DNA from 4 places in the Pseudomonas kielensis genome. Region 1 is predicted to be linked to each of the others. Evidence: predicted binding sites of a transcription regulator. Region 1 holds the regulator's gene; each other region holds the start of a gene.

Region 1 (5,126 bases):
CCTTCATGGCAAGACCGCCCGGGCCGACATGCTCGCCGCACAAGCCCTGAAGATCATGGAAGACAACAAGATCAACGCCCTGGTGGTGGTCGACAACGATGACCGCCCGATCGGCGCCCTGAACATGCACGACCTGTTGCGCGCAGGGGTGATGTAATGGCTGACGACCTGCTCGAACGCGCCAGGCCCGTCAAGCTGGCGGTCTTCGATGTCGACGGCGTACTCACCGACGGTCGCCTGAATTTCCTCGAGGATGGCAGCGAATTCAAGAGTTTCAGCACCCTCGACGGCCAGGGCATGAAAATGTTGCTGGCCAGCGGTGTGACAATGGCCATTATCAGTGGTCGAACAAGCCCGGCGGTCGAGCGTCGCGCCAAAAACCTGGGGATAAGCCACCTGTATCAAGGCCGCGAGGACAAACTTGCGGTGCTCGACGAGCTTCTCGCGCAACTGGGCCTAAGCTATGAACAGGTCGCCTATCTGGGCGACGACCTACCCGACCTGCCGGTGATTAGGCGCGTCGGCCTCGGCATGGCCGTTGCCAATGCCGCGAGTTTTGTCCGCGAACACGCCCACGGCATCACCGAGGCCCGTGGTGGCGAAGGTGCTGCTCGAGAATTCTGTGAATTGATATTACGCGCCCAAGGCAATCTGGAAGACGCCAACGCTGCGTACCTGTGAGTCATTTATGCTGAGTAAAAAGTTTCGCAATATCGTGTTTTTCGCAGCCATCGCCGCGTTGTTAGCGGCTGTCGGCTACTGGAACATCAGCCCTGAGCGCTTTCTCGACAAGCCGGTAGCCGCGGTCAACGAGAGCGAGATCGACTACTACGCCATCAACGCCCACAGCGTGCAGTTCCAGCCAGATGGCAAGTTGCAGTACGACATGACGTCCGACAAGGTCGAACACGTCAAGGCCAGCGAAGTCACCTTGCTGACCAAGCCGGACCTGCAGATGTATCGCGGCAGCGAATTCCCCTGGCATGTGCAGAGCGAGCGTGGCGAGGTCAATCCTGACGGCACCGAGGTCGAACTCATCGACTCGGTGCGCATTGCACGCACCGATGCCAAGAATCGCCCGATGGTCATCACCACCACACGCATGACGGTATTCCCCAAGCAACAATATGCGCAGACCCAGCAAGCCGTTAGAATCGACGGCGCTGGCGGTGTATCGACTGGTACCGGAATGAAGGCGTATTTGAAAGAAAGCAGGATACACCTGCTATCGAACGTAAGAGGACAGTATGAGGCTCGTTAAAACCCTCCCTATTTTGCTCAGTTTGGGCGCAGCACTGGGAAGCGTGAGCGCCTGGGCCCTGCCGACCGATAGAGATCAACCTATCCGCATCCAGGCCGACGACGCCCAACTGGACGACAAGAACGGTATCGCCACCTACAAGGGCGACGTGATCATCACCCAGGGCTCGATGAAGGTCACCGGCAACACCGTGACCATCACCCGCACCGCAGCGGGTGACATCGACGTCGTGACCTCGGTTGGCAACCTGGCCTACTTCGAGCAAGTGCAAACGGCGGGCGACTCCAAACCCGTGCAGGGCTACGGGGTGACCATCCAGTACCACGCCTCGCAAGACCGCGTCGTGCTGATCGATCGGGCCAAAGTCGTCGACAAGGACGGCAACATTACCCAGGGCGAGAAAATCGTCTACGACACCAACAAAAAGCTCGCCAGCGCCGGTCGCGCCACGGGCAGCAAGGTCACTGAGCAACGTCCGCGGATCGACATGGTCATCCAGCCGAAAAAGAAAACTGACGAGCAAAAGGCCCAGTAATGGCAACTCTGAAAGCCCAGCACCTGGCCAAGAGCTACAAGAGCCGTCAGGTCGTGCGTGACGTCAGCCTGTCCATCGACAGCGGCCAGATCGTCGGCCTGCTTGGCCCCAACGGTGCCGGCAAGACCACCTGCTTCTACATGATCGTCGGCCTGGTGCAGGCCGACCAGGGTCGCGTACTGATCGACGACCTGGATGTCAGCCACCAGCCCATGCACGGTCGCGCACGGGCAGGTATCGGCTATCTTCCACAGGAGGCGTCGATCTTCCGCAAACTGTCGGTTGCCGACAACATCATGGCCATTCTCGAAACCCGCAAGGAACTCGACAAGGCCGGTCGGCGCAAGGAACTCGAAAGCCTGTTGCAGGAGTTCCACATCAACCATATCCGCGACAACCTGGGCATGAGCCTTTCCGGTGGCGAACGACGCCGCGTGGAAATTGCCCGCGCCCTGGCCACCGCGCCGAAGTTCATCCTGCTCGACGAACCTTTCGCCGGCGTGGACCCGATTTCGGTCGGTGACATCAAGCAGATCATCCATCACCTCAAGGCCAAGGGCATTGGCGTACTGATCACGGACCACAACGTGCGTGAAACGTTGGACATCTGCGAAACCGCCTACATCGTGAACGATGGTCAACTGATCGCAGAAGGTGACGCTGAAACCATCCTGGCCAACGAACTGGTCAAGGAAGTGTACCTGGGCCACGAGTTCCGCCTTTAAGCAGCGAGGCGTCTGGCCTGCCGGTAGAGCGCATTGTCAATGAAAGCCTGAATATTTTTATTGTCATGACGCTCTAGGCAAACACTTCAGTTTCAGGCATATAATTTGCTTAAGTTTGGCGCTCCGGCGCCCTGTAGTGGATGGCGCACGTGCGCCGGCGAATAAGGTGTTAAGCCCCAGCCATGAAACCATCGCTAGTCTTGAGAATGGGCCAGCAGCTGACGATGACACCGCAGCTGCAACAGGCCATCCGCCTGCTCCAATTGTCGACCCTGGACCTGCAACAGGAAATCCAGGAAGCCTTGGAGTCAAATCCAATGCTCGAACGCCAGGAAGAAGGCGACGACTTCGATAACGCCGACCCTATGGCGGACAACATCGAGCACAAACCCAACACCGACGTCCAGGAACCCTCCTACCAGGAAACCGCCCCCACGGTGGATAACCTCGAGGAAGGTGAATGGAACGAACGCATTCCCAACGAACTGCCGGTCGACACCGCCTGGGAAGACGTCTACCAGACCAGCGCCAGCAGCCTGCCCAGCAACGATGACGACGAGTGGGATTTCACCACCCGCACCTCCGCCGGTGAAAGCCTGCAGAGCCACCTGCTCTGGCAATTGAACCTGGCCCCGATGTCCGACACCGATCGCCTGATCGGCGTGACCCTGATCGACTGCATCAACAATCAGGGCTACCTGGACGAAACCCTCGAGGAAATTCTCGAGGCATTCGACCCGGAACTGGACATCGAGCTGGACGAAATCGAAGCCGTCCTGCATCGCATCCAGCAATTCGAGCCCGCCGGCATCGGCGCCCGCAACCTGGGTGAGTGCCTGTTGCTGCAATTGCGCCAGCTGCCCGCCAAGACCCCTTGGCTGGCAGAGGCCAAGCGCCTGGTCAGTGATTACATCGATCTGCTCGGCAGCCGCGACTACAGCCAGTTGATGCGGCGCATGAAGCTCAAGGAAGACGAACTGCGCCAGGTCATCGAACTGGTCCAGAGCCTCAACCCGCGGCCCGGCTCGCAGATCGAGTCCAGCGAAGCCGAATACGTGGTGCCCGATGTGATCGTGCGCAAGGACAACGAACGCTGGCTGGTGGAACTGAACCAGGAGTCGGTACCGCGCTTGCGGGTCAACCCTCAGTACGCCGGTTTCGTGCGTCGCGCCGACACCAGCGCCGACAACACCTTCATGCGCAATCAGTTGCAAGAGGCACGCTGGTTCATCAAGAGCCTGCAAAGCCGCAACGAAACCCTGATGAAAGTGGCCACCCAGATCGTCGAGCACCAGCGCGGCTTTCTCGAATATGGCGACGAGGCGATGAAGCCGCTGGTCCTGCATGACATCGCCGAAGCGGTGGGCATGCACGAGTCGACGATTTCCCGGGTCACCACGCAAAAATTCATGCATACCCCGCGCGGTATCTATGAGCTGAAATACTTTTTCTCAAGCCACGTCAGCACCTCCGAAGGCGGCGAATGCTCGTCCACGGCGATCCGCGCGATCATCAAAAAACTGGTTGCCGCGGAAAATCAGAAAAAGCCGTTGAGTGACAGCAAGATCGCTGGTTTACTGGAGGCACAAGGTATTCAGGTAGCCCGTCGTACCGTCGCCAAGTACCGTGAATCCCTCGGGATCGCGCCTTCGAGCGAACGCAAGCGATTGATGTAACGGGCCACGCCACCGCGTTCCAGGGTGTTTTCGAAATCTTTCGCAGACACCCTAGTGGCAGGCAACTCGGCCTGCCGCCTTATGCACTGGCAACGAAGGAGAAGCTGTATGCAAGTCAACATCAGTGGACACCAACTGGAAGTTACCGAACCTCTGCGCACCTACATCGGCGAAAAACTCGACCGACTGGAGAGGCATTTCGACAAGATCACCAACGTGCAAGTCACGATGAATGTCGAGAAGCTGTTGCAGAAAATCGAAGCCACGCTGCATATCCCCGGCGGAGAAGTGGTCGCCAATGCCGAGCATACGGACATGTATGCCGCCATTGACCTGCTGACCGACAAGCTGGACCGTCAACTTAAAAAGCATAAGGAAAAGACCCAGAGCCTCCTCCAGGGCGCAACCGGTCGTTAACACCCCCATCCCATGATCCGACTTGAAAGCATCCTGACCCCCGGCCGTTCTTTGGTGAACGTGCCGGGCGGCAGTAAAAAACGCGCCCTCGAACAAATTGCCAACCTGATCGCCCGGGAAGTCCCGGATCTGGAGATGCAAGATGTCTTCGAGAGCCTGATTGCCCGTGAAAAACTCGGTTCGACCGGTTTTGGCAACGGCATCGCCATTCCTCACTGCCGCCTCAAAGGCTGCGAGGCGCCCATCAGCGCCTTGATGCACCTGGATGCGCCTATTGATTTCGACGCCATCGACGGCGCTCCGGTCGACCTGCTGTTCGTGCTGCTGGTCCCGCAAGCCGCCACCGATGCCCACCTGGAACTTCTGCGCCAGATCGCCAGCATGCTGGACCGCAAGGAAGTGCGCGACCGCCTGCGCAGTGCCAGCACCAGCGAAGCCCTGTACCAGGTCGTCCTGGACGAACAAAACGGTCACTAATCATGCGCCTGATCATCGTCAGCGGCCGCTCCGGC
Region 2 (5,126 bases), 1.2 Mb from region 1:
GCCCTGGCCACGCGCTCGGCGGCACAGGCGGAGTTGTCACCCGGCTGGGTGGCGGGATTGAGTGCAGTGGCTTCGCGGGCGACGGTCAGGTGCAGGTCGATGCGGTCGAGCAGCGGGCCGGAGAGCTTGTGCCGATAACGCTGGACCATCTCCGGGGTGCAGGAGCAGCGGCCGCTGGGTTCGCCCAGATAGCCACAGGGGCATGGGTTCATGGCCGCCACCAACTGGAAACGGGCCGGGAAACGCACGCGGTCCCGGGCCCGGGCAATCACGATATGACCGGACTCCAGCGGCTCTCGTAATACCTCCAGCACCTTGCGATCGAACTCCGGCAACTCGTCAAGAAACAGCACGCCGTGATGGGCCAGGGTGATTTCCCCGGGCTGGGGTTTTGAACTGCCACCCACCAGCGCCGGGCCGGACGCTGAGTGATGGGGTTGGCGGAAAGGACGTTGCGGCCAATGACTCAACGGCACACCACTGGCAACCGACTGGATCGCCGCCACTTCCAGCGCCTCGCTTTCCGTCAGCGGCGGCAGCAACCCGGGCAAGCGACTGGCCAGCAGGGTTTTCCCGGTGCCGGGTGGTCCGCTGAACAGCAGGTTATGGGCGCCCGCTGCGGCAATCAGCAGGGCCCGCTTGGCGGCGGCCTGGCCCTGTACTTCGCTCAAGTCGGGGTAGGGCTTGATGGCGTGGAGCAAGCCATTGGAGCGATAAGGTTCGATGGGGGTATGGCCATTGAAGTGAGCGACTACCTCCAGCAAGTGATGCACCGCGATCACCTTGAGTCCGGAGGCCAGGCAGGCTTCCTCGGCATTCGCCCAGGGCACCACCAGCACCCGGCCGGCCTGGCGCGCCGCCAGGGCGGCCGGCAGCACTCCGCGTACGGCCCGCACCTCACCGGACAGCGCCAGTTCGCCCAGGCACTCCACGTCGTCCAGGGTCAGGGTGGGCACCTGTACGCTGGCCGAAAGTATCCCCAGGGCAATCGCCAGGTCGAAGCGCCCGCCGTCCTTGGGCAAGTCGGCGGGGGCGAGATTCAAGGTGATGCGCCGTGCCGGAAACTGCAGGCCCGAATTGATGATCGCGCTGCGCACCCGATCCTTGCTCTCTTTGACCGCCGCTTCGGGCAAGCCGACCATCGTCAGTGATGGCAAGCCATTGGCCAGGTGGACTTCAACGGTGACAGCCGGCGCCTCCACGCCAATCTGGGCGCGGCTGTGGACGATGGACAGGGACATGAGCATTCCTTGAACGAAAAAGAACCGCTTCCTGCGGTTGTTCAAGTGTAGTTGCGAGGGGGTGTTTTAGCGCAGCGCGCGGGGTGGCAAAGATTCGCAGGATGTTGCCGGCGGCCTGTGCGGGGTTTTGCGTAGGCGCTAGCTTGCTCGCGAAGCACTCAAGGACGACGCGTTGAGTCAGGCTTGACGCAGTATCGTTGACGTCCATCGCGAGCAGGGTCGCTCCCACCATGGGGCAGGGGATTACTCGGCAGGCGGATTGAGCCTGGCTTCCAGCTCCGCGACTTTCGCTTCAAGGCTTTCCAGGCGTGCCCGGGTGCGTGCCAGGACGACCATCTGGCTGTCGAATTCTTCCCGGCTGACCAGGTCCAGCTTGCTGAAGCCGCTTTGCAGCAGGGCCTTGAACTGGCTTTCGATTTCGCTTTTGGGCAGCGGGGTGTCGCCGCTGAACAGGCGGGAGGCGTGGCCGCTCAGGGCGTCGAGGAGGTCTTTGGGCGCGAGCATGTGAGGGAGTCCTTAAACTGATGGCGGGCAGTGTATCACGCAGCGTTCAGGCTCATTTGTGCTGCTACGGCGCACGCTTTTCGCGCATTCGCTGGTTGGTCGGCGCACCGTTATTGTGCGTATCTGTGCGCGCACTTTCGTGCAATCGCTTGGTTTCAATGGCAAGGGATTGAAATCAGTGGTTTTTCTGGAGATGGCAAGCTTTCTGCTAAGACCTCTGTGACCCATGCACTGATGCAGTCGCTGTGACGAATGCAGTGCGGCAGGCGAAGCGGGGAGTTTCGTCGGCAGCGGTTAACTGGCGTCAGTCGGGCAGGTACGGCCGACGATGCGTTACAAAGCCAGGCACTGCGCTTAGACTTGAGTCGGGTTTGTTTTCCTGGGGCAAGTCCACCAATTCGGGAGAGAGTTTTCATGAAGCTAGTCACTGCCATCATCAAGCCGTTCAAACTGGATGACGTCCGCGAGGCATTGTCCGAGATCGGCGTGCAGGGCATTACCGTCACTGAGGTCAAAGGCTTCGGTCGGCAGAAGGGTCACACCGAGCTGTATCGCGGCGCGGAGTACGTGGTCGATTTCCTGCCCAAGGTGAAGATCGATGTCGCCATTGACGACAAGGATCTGGACCGGGTTATCGAGGCGATAACCAAGGCGGCCAACACCGGCAAGATTGGTGACGGCAAGATCTTCGTGGTCAATCTGGAACAGGCTATTCGCATCCGTACCGGCGAAACCGATACCGACGCAATCTAAGCCGCCACAACCCCAACGCCCCAGGAGAAAACAATATGACTCTGCGTAAATTCGCAGGGCTAGGAGCCCTGTTGTCCCTCGTAATGCCCAGCCTGGCCATGGCGGCAGACGAAGTGGCGGCTCCAGTCCTCAACTCTGGCGATACCGCCTGGATGCTGACCGCGACAGCCTTGGTGCTGTTCATGACCATTCCCGGCCTTGCGCTGTTCTACGGCGGCATGGTGCGCTCCAAAAACATTCTTTCCGTGATGATGCAGTGCTTCGCCATTACCGGTCTGATCAGCGTCCTGTGGGTCATTTATGGCTACAGCATTGCGTTCGATACCACGGGCATGGAGCAGGGCGTCGTCAACTTCAACTCGTTCTTCGGCGGCATGGGCAAGGCGTTCCTGGCCGGTGTCACCCCGGCGAGCGTGACAGGGCCGGCGGCACTGTTCCCTGAAGCGGTGTTCATCACCTTCCAGATGACCTTCGCGATCATCACCCCGGCGCTGATCGTCGGTGCCTTCGCCGAGCGGATGAAGTTCTCCGCAATGCTGATCTTCATGGGTGTGTGGTTCACCCTGGTGTATGCACCGATCGCGCACATGGTCTGGGCCGGCAACGGCGGCCTGATGTGGGACTGGGGCGTCCTGGACTTCGCAGGCGGCACCGTGGTGCACATCAACGCCGGTATCGCCGGTCTGGTGGCCTGCCTGGTGCTGGGCAAGCGCAAGGGTTTCCCAACCACCCCAATGGCGCCGCACAACCTGGGCTACACCTTGATGGGCGCGGCCATGCTGTGGGTTGGCTGGTTCGGTTTCAACGCCGGTTCCGCCGCGGCGGCCAACGGTACTGCCGGTATGGCAATGCTGGTAACCCAGATCGCAACCGCTGCCGCTGCCCTGGGCTGGATGCTGGCCGAGTGGCTGACCCACGGCAAACCTAGTGCCCTGGGCATCGCCTCGGGTGTGGTTGCCGGCCTGGTGGCCATTACTCCAGCCGCGGGTACCGTGGGCCCGATGGGCGCCCTGGTGATCGGCCTGTCGGCCGGCGTGGTGTGCTTTTTCTGCGCCACGACCCTGAAACGCAAAATGGGCTACGACGATTCCCTCGACGCCTTCGGCGTGCACGGCATTGGCGGTATCCTCGGCGCCATCCTCACCGGCGTGTTTGCTGCTCCGTCGCTGGGTGGCTTCGGCACCGTGACCGACATCGCCGCACAAGTCTGGATTCAGTGCAAAGGCGTGGGTTTCACGGTGATCTACACCGCGATCGTCACCTACATCATCCTCAAGGTACTTGATGCCGTGATGGGGCTGCGCGTGACCGAAGAGGAAGAGGCCGTCGGCCTGGACCTGGCACAACACAACGAGCGCGGCTACAACCTGTAAGCAGGCGCCGAAAAAAACTTGCCCGGCTTGCCGGGCATTTTTTTATCCTGGATTTGTCACTCAGGCCCAGGCTGAAAGGATTTTTCAGACAGCTTTGACGAGGTTTGCCGCAGCGGTTTTTCCAGGGGCGATGGCTTACAGCATGGCGCGAATATTAGGGTCTTTGTTTTTTCCCAGAGCGCGCTAGAATGCGCCCCGAACGTGCGGAGAACTGTATGTGGCAACAGACTCTGATTACCCTGCGGGCCAAGCCCCGGGGCTTTCATCTGGTGACGGACGAGTTACTCGCCGGCTTGCCTGAACTCAAGGCATGTCGGGTCGGTCTGTTGCACTTATGGCTGCAGCATACCTCGGCGTCGTTGACCATCAACGAGAACGCCGATCCGGCGGTACGTCGCGACTTCGAACGGTTTTTCAACCGGCTGATCCCACAAGGCGCAGCCGGCTATGAGCATAACGACGAAGGCCTGGACGACCTCCCGGCGCACTTCAAGGCCAGTTTGCTAGGCTGTCAATTGAGTTTGCCGATCACGGCGGGCCGATTGGCGTTAGGTAGCTGGCAAGGTGTTTATCTGGGCGAGCACCGTGATCATGGCGGTGCTCGTAAAGTCCTCGCCACCGTACACGGTGACGGGGCATAAACCGCTGGTTACCAGTGGATTTTGAATTTTTTCTGGCAGTCGTCGACAGGCGACGAAGCTGGGCTATAACTAATCTGCTTTTCGCAAGTCATGAGGTAGAACATGAGCGACGATGATCTGGAAAACGACGACCTCGAAGTAGGCGACGAAGACGAGACCGAAGAAGGCCTTGAAGCAGCAGCGGAAGACGTTGCTGACGACGACGGTGGCGACGATACGCCGGTCCCGACCGCCAAAGGCAAGGCCAAGGCTGCGGTGTCGGTAGACGAACTGCCGAGCGTTGAAGCCAAGAACAAGGAGCGTGATGCTCTGGCACGTGCGATGGAAGAGTTCCTGGCCAAAGGCGGCAAGGTTCAGGAAGTCGAGGCCAACGTGGTGGCCGATCCACCAAAGAAGCCTGATAACAAGTACGGCAGCCGACCTATCTAAGGGTCTGCACTGTGCTGATTGAAAAAGCCCGCCGTCGCTGCGGGCTTTTTCATGGGTGATGGAGGGGCATCGCCTCCGGTTCAATACCACACGCTCGGGCTTAACGCCGCTCCGACCAGCGTGCCAGCAACTCTGGCAGTTCTGTCAGGCAACGAATCTCGGCATCCGGTGCCTTGTCTGCTTCC
Region 3 (5,126 bases), 640 kb from region 1:
AACGCCGCCTTTGGTCAGGAACGCACGACCTTTGTCCAGCTCTTCCAGGGCTTCTTTCAGGCTGCCGCAAACTTGTGGGATCTCTTTCGCCTCTTCAGGCGGCAGGTCGTACAGGTTTTTGTCAGCGGCATCGCCAGGGTGGATCTTGTTCTGGATGCCGTCCAGGCCAGCCATCAGCAGTGCGGCGAAGCACAGGTATGGGTTGGCAGCCGGATCCGGGAAACGGGCTTCGATACGGCGAGCGCGCGGGCTGGACACGTAAGGAATACGGATCGAGGCGGAGCGGTTGCGAGCCGAGTAGGCCAGCATCACTGGTGCTTCGAAACCTGGTACCAGACGCTTGTAGGAGTTGGTCGCCGGGTTGGTGAAGCCGTTCAGGGCCTTACCGTGCTTGATGATACCGCCGATGAAGTACAGGGCAGTGTCGGACAGGCCGGCATAACCTTCGCCAGCGAAGGTGTTCTTGCCATCTTTGGCGATGGACAGGTGAACGTGCATACCCGAACCGTTGTCGCCGTACAGAGGCTTAGGCATGAAGGTAGCGGTGCGGCCGAAAGCCACGGCCACGTTGTGTACGCAGTACTTGAGGGTCTGAACTTCGTCAGCCTTGGCAACCAGGGTGTTGAACTTCACACCGATTTCGTTCTGGCCGGCAGTCGCCACTTCGTGGTGGTGAACTTCGATGGTCAGGCCCATCTCTTCCATGGCGTTGCACATGGAGGTACGGATTTCGTGGTCGTGGTCGAACGGTGGAACCGGGAAGTAGCCGCCTTTGATCCCTGGACGGTGGCCATGGTTGCCGCCTTCCACGTCCTGGTCGGACATCCACGAACCTTGTTCGGAGTAGATCTTGAACATCGAACCGGAGATATCGGACTTGAACTTGACCTGGTCGAAGATGAAGAACTCAGGCTCTGGACCGACGAATACGGTGTCACCGATAGCGGTGGACTTCAGGTAGTCCTCGGCACGCTTGGCGATCGCACGTGGGTCGCGGTCGTAGCCTTGCATGGTCGAAGGGTCGATCACGTTGCAGACGATGATCAGGGTTGGGTCTTCGGTGAACGGATCGAGGACAGCAGTGCTGTCGTCCGGCATCAGGATCATGTCGGAAGCTTCGATGCCTTTCCAGCCAGCGATGGAGGAACCGTCGAACATTTTGCCTTCTTCGAAGAAAGCTTCATCCAGCGCGTCGCGAGCCGGCATGGTCACGTGGTGCTGAGTGCCCTTGGTATCTGTGAAGCGCAGATCAATCCATTTGACGTCATGATCTTTGATGAGTTGAACCGACTTCGACATAGTGTCCTCCGGGTGGCTTCGGGCTTGGGTAGTGGATGCCCTTAGAATGTGGGTGATGCCGGCGCGAATACTCTGCCAAGGCAACCTGCCTCACAAGGGAGCAAATTGCATGCCAGTGCCCCGAGTTGGGTTTTTCGCCCCAATATCACGCTTATAAAGGTGCAAAGCGCTGAAAAGGGCAAAATCGCGCCCCCTAATGTAGCGCTCAAATGCACAAATGACCCGTTTTGGTGCATTGAAAACCTTCTGCACATTAACTGGTTAAACCTTGAGCAATTTCCGCTATAATCCGCGCCCCCCTTTTTCGGCTGGCCCAGCGCGCGCTGTTTTCATGAAACTAATCGTAAAAGTCTTCCCCGAGATCACCATCAAAAGCCGCCCGGTACGGATGCGTTTCATCCGTCAGTTGGCCAAGAACATCCGTGCCGTGCTCCGCGATCTGGACCCGGCTGTGGTGGTGAACGGCGTGTGGGACAATCTCGAGCTGGAAACGCAGCTGACTGACCCCAAAGCCTTGAAGGACATGACCGAGCGCCTGAGCTGCATGCCGGGCATCGCGCATTTCCTGCAGGTCGACGAGTACCCGTTGGGTGACTTCGACGACGTGGTCGCCAAGTGCAAGCTGCACTTTGGCGAGGCGCTGGCCGGGAAGATTTTTTCGGTGCGCTGCAAGCGGGCCGGCAAGCACGAATTCAGCTCCATGGATGTCGAGAAATACGTCGGCAGCCAACTGCGTCGCCAGTGCGGCGCCGCCGGAATTTCCCTGAAAGACCCGCAAATCGAAGTCCGCATCGAAATTCGCGACAAACGGTTGTTTGTGATCCACAACCAGCACAACAGCATCGGCGGTTACCCGCTGGGCGCCCTGGAACAGACCCTGGTACTGATGTCCGGCGGTTTCGATTCCACGGTGGCGGCCTACCAGATCATGCGCCGCGGGCTGATGGCGCACTTCTGCTTCTTCAATCTCGGCGGGCGTGCCCACGAATTGGGCGTGATGGAAGTGGCGCACTTCATCTGGAAGAAGTACGGCAGCTCGCAACGCGTGCTATTTGTCAGTGTGCCGTTCGAGGAAGTGCTGGGAGAAATTCTCGGCAAAGTCGATAACAGTCATATGGGCGTCGTATTGAAGCGTATGATGTTGCGCGCTGCGTCGAGAATCGCCGATCGACTGGAGATCGAGGCGCTGGTGACGGGTGAGGCGATCTCCCAGGTTTCCAGCCAGACGCTGCCGAACCTGTCGGTGATCGACTGCGTGACCGAGAAGCTGGTGTTGCGCCCGCTGATTGCCAGTCACAAGCAGGACATCATCGACCTGGCCAACGAAATCGGCACCGCCGACTTCGCCAAGCACATGCCGGAGTACTGTGGGGTCATCTCGGTGAACCCCAAGACCCACGCCAAGCGTCCGCGCGTGGAGCATGAAGAGAAAGAATTCGACATGGCCGTCCTTGAGCGTGCGCTCGAGAACGCCAAACTGGTGCCGATCGATCGGGTCATCGACGAGTTGGGCCAGGACGTGCAAATTGAAGAAGTCAGCGAAGCGCTGGCAGGTCAGATCGTCATCGACATCCGTCACCCGGATGCCGCTGAAGACGACCCGCTCGCCCTGGCTGGCGTCGAGGTACAAACGATGCCGTTTTATGCACTGAACGCTCGTTTCAAGGAACTGGACCCTACTCGCCAGTACCTGCTGTATTGCGACAAAGGCGTGATGAGTCGCCTGCATGCCCACCATTTGCTCAGTGAGGGGCATGCCAATGTGCGCGTTTATCGACCGAGCTAAGAGCCCGGGGCTGTTTGCCTGTGGCCTGCGTCACCGGCCCCCCGACTCTGCCGTCAAGCTGTAACGGCAAGGCCTGACTCTACTGTAAATCGCTGCCACGACCTGTCAGCACACCGAATCCTCTGATCGAGATACACAAGTGATCGAAAATCTACGCAACATCGCCATCATTGCTCACGTTGACCATGGTAAGACCACCCTGGTAGACAAACTCTTGCGTCAATCCGGCACCCTGGAGCGCAACGAGCTCAACGACGAGCGCGTGATGGACTCCAACGACCAGGAGAAAGAGCGCGGTATTACCATTCTGGCGAAAAACACCGCCATCAACTGGAACGGCTACCACATCAACATCGTGGACACCCCGGGCCACGCCGACTTCGGCGGCGAAGTTGAACGTGTAATGTCGATGGTTGACTCCGTTCTGCTGCTGGTTGACGCCCAAGACGGCCCTATGCCGCAAACCCGTTTCGTGACCAAGAAGGCTTTCGAAGCCGGCCTGCGTCCAATCGTGGTGATCAACAAGGTTGACCGTCCAGGCGCGCGTCCGGACTGGGTTCTGGACCAGATCTTCGACCTGTTCGACAACCTGGGTGCTACCGAAGAACAGCTGGACTTCAAAGTGGTTTACGCCTCTGCCCTGAACGGCATTGCAGGTCTGGACCACACCGACATGGCTGAAGACATGACCCCGCTGTACCAGTCGATCGTCGACAACGTACCTGCGCCGAAAGTCGACCGTGACGGTCCGTTCCAGATGCAGATCTCCGCTCTGGACTACAACAGCTTCCTGGGTGTTATCGGTGTTGGCCGTATCGCTCGTGGTCGCGTCAAGCCGAACACTCCGGTCGTGGCTATCGACGCCGACGGCAAGAAGCGTAACGGTCGTATCCTGAAGCTGATGGGTCACCACGGTCTGCACCGCATCGACGTTGAAGAAGCAGCTGCCGGCGACATCGTCTGCATCAGCGGCTTCGACCAGCTGTTCATCTCCGACACTCTGTGCGACCCACTGAACGTCGAAGCGATGACTCCGCTGACCGTTGACGAACCAACCGTTTCCATGACCTTCCAGGTAAACGACTCGCCTTTCTGCGGTAAAGAAGGCAAGTTCGTGACCAGCCGTAACATCAAGGAACGTCTGGACAAAGAGCTGCTCTACAACGTTGCTCTGCGCGTTGAAGAAGGCGACTCGGCTGACAAGTTCAAAGTCTCCGGCCGTGGTGAGCTGCACCTCTCGGTACTGATCGAAACCATGCGTCGCGAAGGCTTCGAAATGGGTGTTGGTCGTCCGGAAGTGATCATCCGCATGGTTGACGGCGTCAAGCACGAACCGTACGAAAACGTGACCATCGACCTGCCAGAAGAATCGCAAGGTTCGATCATGGAACAGATCGGTATCCGTAAGGGCGACCTGACCAACATGGTTCCGGATGGCAAGGGCCGTGTGCGCCTTGAGTACAACATCCCGGCCCGTGGCCTGATCGGTTTCCGTAACGAGTTCCTGACCCTGACCTCCGGTGCAGGCATCCTGACCTCGATCTTCGACCGTTACGACGTGATGAAGTCCGGCGACATGTCCGGCCGTCAGAACGGCGTGCTGGTATCGGTTGCTACCGGTAAGGCGCTGACCTACTCGCTGGAAACCCTGCAGTCGCGTGGCAAGCTGTTCATCGAACACGGCCAGGACATCTACGAAGGTCAAATCGTTGGCTTGAACAGCCGCGACAACGACCTGGGTGTTAACCCGACTAAAGGCAAGAAGCTCGACAACATGCGTGCTTCGGGTAAAGACGAAACCATCGCTCTGGTTCCGCCTGTACGTTTCACTCTGGAGCAAGCTCTGGAATTCGTACAAGAAGACGAGCTGTGTGAAGTTACGCCTAAGTCCATCCGTCTTCGTAAGAAGATCCTGGGCGAAAGCGAGCGTACCCGCGCTGCCAAGAAGTCCAATAACTAAGTTACTTAGTTAGCGGGCAAAAAAAACGCCCCCGACCGCAAGGTCGGGGGCGTTTTTGTTTGTCTGGGATTATGTGATGAC
Region 4 (5,126 bases), 1.9 Mb from region 1:
CCGCAAGCGGTGAATGCGCCGGCCGCGGCCGACTCACCTAAAGCCGAGCCCGCTGCGCCGAGCAAACCCTGGCAGGTGCTGCTCAAGGATGTCGAGCTGCGCAACTACCAGGTGCACCTGAGCGATCGCCAGGTCAAACCGGCGGTGGCGCTTGAGGTCGGTCCGCTGAACCTGGACCTGAAAAATTTCGACAGCCTCAACGGCTCGCCCTTCACCCTCAAGCTCGATACCGGCGTGGGCAAGCAAGGCAAGCTGATGGCCGACGGCGAGGTCAACCTGGCCCCGGTCAGCGCCCGGCTCAAGGTACAGACCCGGGACATCGACCTGCGGGTCGCCCAGTCCTACATCAACCCGTTCATTCTGCTGGAGCTGCGCTCCGGGATGCTCGGCAGCGACCTGGCTGTCAACCTCAAGAGCACCGAGCCCCTGGCCTTCAACGTCACCGGCAAGGCCCAGGTCGACCAGTTGCACACCCTCGACACCCTCAAATCCCGTGACTTCCTCAAGTGGCAGAAGGTCATGGTCGAAGGGCTGAACTATCAGCACGGCGACAGCCTGTCGATCGATCGAATCAACCTGCAGCAGCCCTACGTGCGGTTCATGATCAACGATGATCGGACCACCAACGTCGACGACCTGCTGATCCCGCAACCGGCCGACAGCACGGCGAAAACCACGGCGGGCAGACCTGCTGCCAGCCAGGACAAGCCGCTGGGCATTCACATCGGCGGCATTGCGATCAACGACGGTTCGGCGAACTTTGCCGACTTCAGCCTGACACCCAACTTCGCCACCGCGATCCAGCAACTCAATGGCCAGATCGGCACCATCGACAGCCGCCAGGCCAAGCCGGCCTCGGTCGATGTCAAAGGCAAAGTCGACCGTTACGCCCCGGTGACCATCAAGGGCAGCGTCAATCCGTTCGACCCGATGGCGGCACTGGATATCGCCACCAGCTTCAAACGAGTCGAACTGACGACCCTGACCCCCTACTCCGGCAAATTCGCCGGCTACCGGATCCGCAAAGGCCGCCTCAATCTCGACCTGCACTACCGGATCACCAAGGGTCAGCTCAAGGCGGATAACAAGGTGGTGGTCGAGCAACTGGAGCTGGGCGAGAAAGTCGACAGCCCGGATGCCGTCAGCCTGCCGCTGAAACTGGCCGTGGCCTTGCTCAAGGACGTCGACGGCAAGATTTCCATCGAACTGCCGGTCACTGGTGACCTCAACAACCCCCAGTTCAGTGTGATGCCGATTGTCTGGCAAACCCTGCGCAACCTGATCGTAAAAGCGGCGGCTGCGCCATTCAAACTGATCGGCGGGTTGGTCGCCGGCGGCGGTTCCGAAGACCTGGGCACCGTGTCCTTCGCACCGGGCTCCAGTGAGTTGAGCAAGGACGCCGAAGGCGCACTGATCAAACTGGCCGGAGCCCTCAAGGAGCGTCCGGCCCTGCGCCTGGAAATCGAAGGCACCGCCGCGCAAAGCAGCGACGGCCCGTTGATTGCCGAGCAGCGCCTGGAGCGCGAATACCAGTACAACTACTACAAGATTCTCCAGCGTCGCGGCGACAAGGTACCGGCCCAGGCTTCGTTGCTGGAAGTCCCGGAAGGGGAAAAAACCCCGTTGCTCGAAGGTATCTACCGCACTCGCCTGAAAACCCAACCGCCGGCGCAATGGAAGGACCTGGGCAAGGAAGAGCGCGCCGCAAAAATGCGTGAAGGGGTCATCAAGTTCTGGGCGGGCAGCGATGTGCTGTTGCGTCAACTGGGCCAGGACCGCGCCAGCAGCATCAAGGACTACCTGGTGGACAAGGGCCAACTGGCCGATGACCGGGTGTACTTCATCGACGCCAGCCTGGGCCAGGCCGAAAGTGATGGCAGGGTCATCACGCCGTTGCACCTGGACGCCGAGTAGCCAAGGCTCGCGCCACTTTATCGCCGCCCAATAAAACAGGCCCCGACACGAATGTCGGGGCCTGTGGAGACCACATCCCTGTGGTCGGTCGCATGAACACTAGAGTCGCGGCAGGTGCATGACTGCGCTCACCTGCCGCTCCTTCTCCCAGTCCAGGCGAGAAGCCTGCGCCTTACTCGGCTTTCAGGCCGTCAGCCGATACCGCCTGAACGCCCTTGATGTTTTTCGCGATTCTCACCGCGGTTTCTTTCTGCGACTCGGTTACCGCAGTGGTGGAAGACAGTGATACCACACCTTTGTTGGTTTCTACTTTGATATCGGTACCCGGAATGCCTTTCTCAGTGACCAGGTCACCCTTCACTTTGGTGGTGATCCAGGTGTCGGAAGTCGCTTCCTTCGCCTCGGTCACTTCACCGGCAGCCAGCACCATTGGCGACTGGGTGTTTTGGGTGGTCTGCGCAAACGCTGCGTTGGCCAGTGTCAGGGTCAGAGCGGTAGCAGTTGCGGTAGCGATAGCGAACTTCTTCATACGGGTAACTCCTGTTTTTCCAGAAAGTCTGCTGTTTGCCTTCTCAGCAGGGTTACCGGTAATAGTGCGAACACTGTGCCAACTTTTGGAAACGCAATAAATCCTTAATAATCAACAACTTATAAAAACACCAAAAAACCGGAATCATGCAATTTGCATGACCCGGAGATTCTCGACATGCAAGTTGCCGGAATCAGCCCTCGCTGGTGGTACAGCCCTTGGGCGAATAGTCCGCGGCTACCGTGGTCGCGCAACTCCAGCTGCCCGCTTCGGAACGCGACAGGGTGAGGGTGCGGTTGAGCACCGGGCCTGGCGCGTTGACCAGGGTGCAGCCGAGGCTGCCTAACCCGGAAGCGCCCTTGCCCGCCGCCGAGATCGTGCAATGGCTGGTGGTCGCGCTGGCGCCGAGTCGTTCCAGGGTCGGATCGGCCCCCTGATTGATGACGTCTTCGAATGACACCCTGAGCGCCGAGATCTCGGCCAGTCCGGCCGTGACCTTGGCCCGCGCCTGATATTTGGAATACAGCGGCAATGCCACCGTGACCAGAATGCCAATGATCGCCACCACGATCAGCAGTTCGATCAGGCTAAATCCCCTTTGTCCCTTCATGGCTGCAACTCCCTTTTTGCATGAGGCGAACGCTCATGCTCGGCAGCGGATAACGCACAGCCCATGCCAAGTCCGTCAGCCCTTGCAGACCGGGCAGCGAAGCCGGGTTCCCCCCCATCCAAGGCGTTGCAAAACCGCACTAACTGACACTATTTGTCACTGCAGCGCGCCCGCACAACGTCCGCCCTTGGCTAGGCTTGCAGCGCAAGCAGCCGATAGGTCATCAAGGATCGAGACATGCCGTTCAAAGCAACAAAGGTCAGCCTGTACGCCTGGCAAGGCACCGATAGAACAGGCCGCAAAATGTCCGGTGAATCGAGCGCGCAGAATCCGGCCCAGATCAAGGCCCGGTTGCGCCAACGCGGCATCATCCCGGGCAAGGTACGGAAAAAGTTCGCCCCCCTGTTCCGCGCAGGCCAGCGGGTCACGGCCCAGGATATCGCGCACTTCACCCGGCAAATGGCGACCCTGCTCAAGGCCGGGGTGCCGTTGCTGCAGGCCTTCGACATCATCGCCGAAGGCTTCGATAACCCACGTATGCGTTGCCTGCTGGAGGGCTTGAAACAGGACGTGATGGCCGGCAGCAGCCTGACCAGTGCCTTGCGCAAAAAGCCGCAATACTTCGACGAGCTCTACTGCAACCTGATTGACGCCGGCGAACAGGCCGGCGCCCTCGACACCTTGCTGGAGCGGGTGGCGAGCGACCGGGAAAAAAGTGAACGGCTCAAGGCGCGGATGCGCAAAGCCATGACCTACCCGCTGGCGGTGCTCCTGGTGGCCGTGATCGTCAGCGCCATCCTGTTACTCAAGGTGGTGCCGCAGTTCGAAGTGATGTTCCACGGTTTTGGCGCCGAACTTCCCGCACTGACCCGCAGCGTGATCGGGCTCGCCGAATACCTGCGGCACAGCGGGTGGCTGCTGCTGGGTGGGCTGCTCGCTGCTGCGCTGGGCGTGCACCAGGCCCAACGCCGCTCCTCGAGGTTTCGCGACTGGCTGCAGACTCGCTGGCTGGATCTGCCAATTGTCGGCCCCCTGCTGCGAAAGTCGGCGGTCGCTCGTTATGCCCGGACATTAGCGACCACCTTCGCCGCCGGGGTGCCGCTGCTGGAGGCCTTGGATTCGGTGGCCGGAGCCACCGGCAACCGGCTGTTCAAACAGGCGGTGCTGATGATTCGCCAGGAGGTGTGTACCGGCATGCAGTTGCATGTGGCGATGCGCAACAGTGGGGTATTTCCCAACCTGGCGATCCAGATGACCGCGATTGGCGAAGAATCCGGGGCGCTGGACGAAATGCTCGGCAACGTCGCGGGCTACTATGAAGGCGAAGTCGAGTCCCTGGTCGATCACCTGACCAGTCTGCTGGAACCTCTTATCATGGGGGTACTTGGCGTAATCGTCGGCGGGCTGGTGGTTGCCATGTACCTGCCCATTTTCCAACTTGGTACGGCGATCTGAACATGCCCTTGAGTGAATTTCTCACCAGCTACCCGACGGCCTTCGTGGTCCTGGCCCTCGGGCTGGGGCTGGTGGTCGGCAGCTTTCTCAACGTCCTGGTCTGGCGCCTGCCGAAGATGCTGGCACGGGATTGGCGCCAGCAGGCCCGGGACATCCTCGAACTACCCGCCGAGCCCCCCGGCCCCACCTACAACCTGATGCTGCCCCACTCCCATTGCCCCCACTGCCGCCATCCTCTGCGTGCCTGGGAGAACATTCCACTGCTCAGCTACCTGATGCTGCGTGGACGGTGCGCACGTTGCAAAACCCCCATCAGTGCCCGTTACCCGCTGGTCGAGCTCAGTTGCGCGCTGCTCTGCGGGTTCATCGCCTGGCACCTGGGCTTTGGCTGGCAGACCGCGGGGCTGCTGGTGTTGAGCTGGGGCCTGTTGGCCCTGTGCCTGATCGACGCAGACCATCAGTTGCTGCCCGACGTACTGGTCATGCCGCTGCTGTGGCTGGGGGTGATCGTCAACGCGTTCGAGCTGTTCGTGCCACTGCAGGACGCCGTGTGGGGCGCCGTGGCCGGCTACCTGAGCTTGTGGACGGTGTATTGGCTGTTCAGGTTGATCACCGGCA

The links. The regulator sigma-54, encoded in region 1, starts transcription at its own class of promoters, with help from an activator protein. The targets are predictions, from matches to a motif close to ANTGGCATNNANNTTGCTNT.
Region 2: a site for sigma-54 is predicted at 1,938-1,957, ahead of glnK (P-II family nitrogen regulator). Genes of this name have one in related genera too.
Region 3: a site for sigma-54 is predicted at 1,397-1,416, ahead of glnA (type I glutamate--ammonia ligase). Genes of this name have one in related genera too.
Region 4: a site for sigma-54 is predicted at 3,105-3,124, ahead of Q1W70_RS14290 (pilin). Genes of this name have one in related genera too.

What each region holds. Positions count from the first base shown of each region.
Region 1 covers NZ_CP130043.1:1,196,319-1,201,444, forward strand. Annotated here, with positions in the region: gene Q1W70_RS05915 (KpsF/GutQ family sugar-phosphate isomerase) at 1-157, shown strand, start outside; gene Q1W70_RS05920 (KdsC family phosphatase) at 157-681, shown strand; gene lptC (LPS export ABC transporter periplasmic protein LptC) at 689-1,261, shown strand; gene lptA (lipopolysaccharide transport periplasmic protein LptA) at 1,248-1,796, shown strand; gene lptB (LPS export ABC transporter ATP-binding protein) at 1,796-2,521, shown strand; gene Q1W70_RS05940 (RNA polymerase factor sigma-54) at 2,704-4,197, shown strand; gene hpf (ribosome hibernation-promoting factor, HPF/YfiA family) at 4,306-4,614, shown strand; gene ptsN (PTS IIA-like nitrogen regulatory protein PtsN) at 4,627-5,091, shown strand; gene rapZ (RNase adapter RapZ) at 5,094-5,126, shown strand, end outside.
Region 2 covers NZ_CP130043.1:2,401,393-2,406,518, forward strand. Annotated here, with positions in the region: gene Q1W70_RS11070 (YifB family Mg chelatase-like AAA ATPase) at 1-1,241, opposite strand, end outside; gene Q1W70_RS11075 (accessory factor UbiK family protein) at 1,485-1,745, opposite strand; gene glnK (P-II family nitrogen regulator) at 2,160-2,498, shown strand; gene Q1W70_RS11085 (ammonium transporter) at 2,534-3,871, shown strand; gene Q1W70_RS11090 (secondary thiamine-phosphate synthase enzyme YjbQ) at 4,087-4,512, shown strand; gene sutA (dormancy-specific transcriptional regulator SutA) at 4,615-4,941, shown strand; gene Q1W70_RS11100 (HAD family hydrolase) at 5,042-5,126, opposite strand, start outside.
Region 3 covers NZ_CP130043.1:1,834,485-1,839,610, reverse strand. Annotated here, with positions in the region: gene glnA (type I glutamate--ammonia ligase) at 1-1,299, opposite strand, end outside; gene thiI (tRNA uracil 4-sulfurtransferase ThiI) at 1,631-3,085, shown strand; gene typA (translational GTPase TypA) at 3,225-5,045, shown strand.
Region 4 covers NZ_CP130043.1:3,058,921-3,064,046, reverse strand. Annotated here, with positions in the region: gene Q1W70_RS14300 (DUF748 domain-containing protein) at 1-1,914, shown strand, start outside; gene Q1W70_RS14295 (BON domain-containing protein) at 2,087-2,443, opposite strand; gene Q1W70_RS14290 (pilin) at 2,637-3,053, opposite strand; gene Q1W70_RS14285 (type II secretion system F family protein) at 3,291-4,508, shown strand; gene Q1W70_RS14280 (prepilin peptidase) at 4,511-5,126, shown strand, end outside.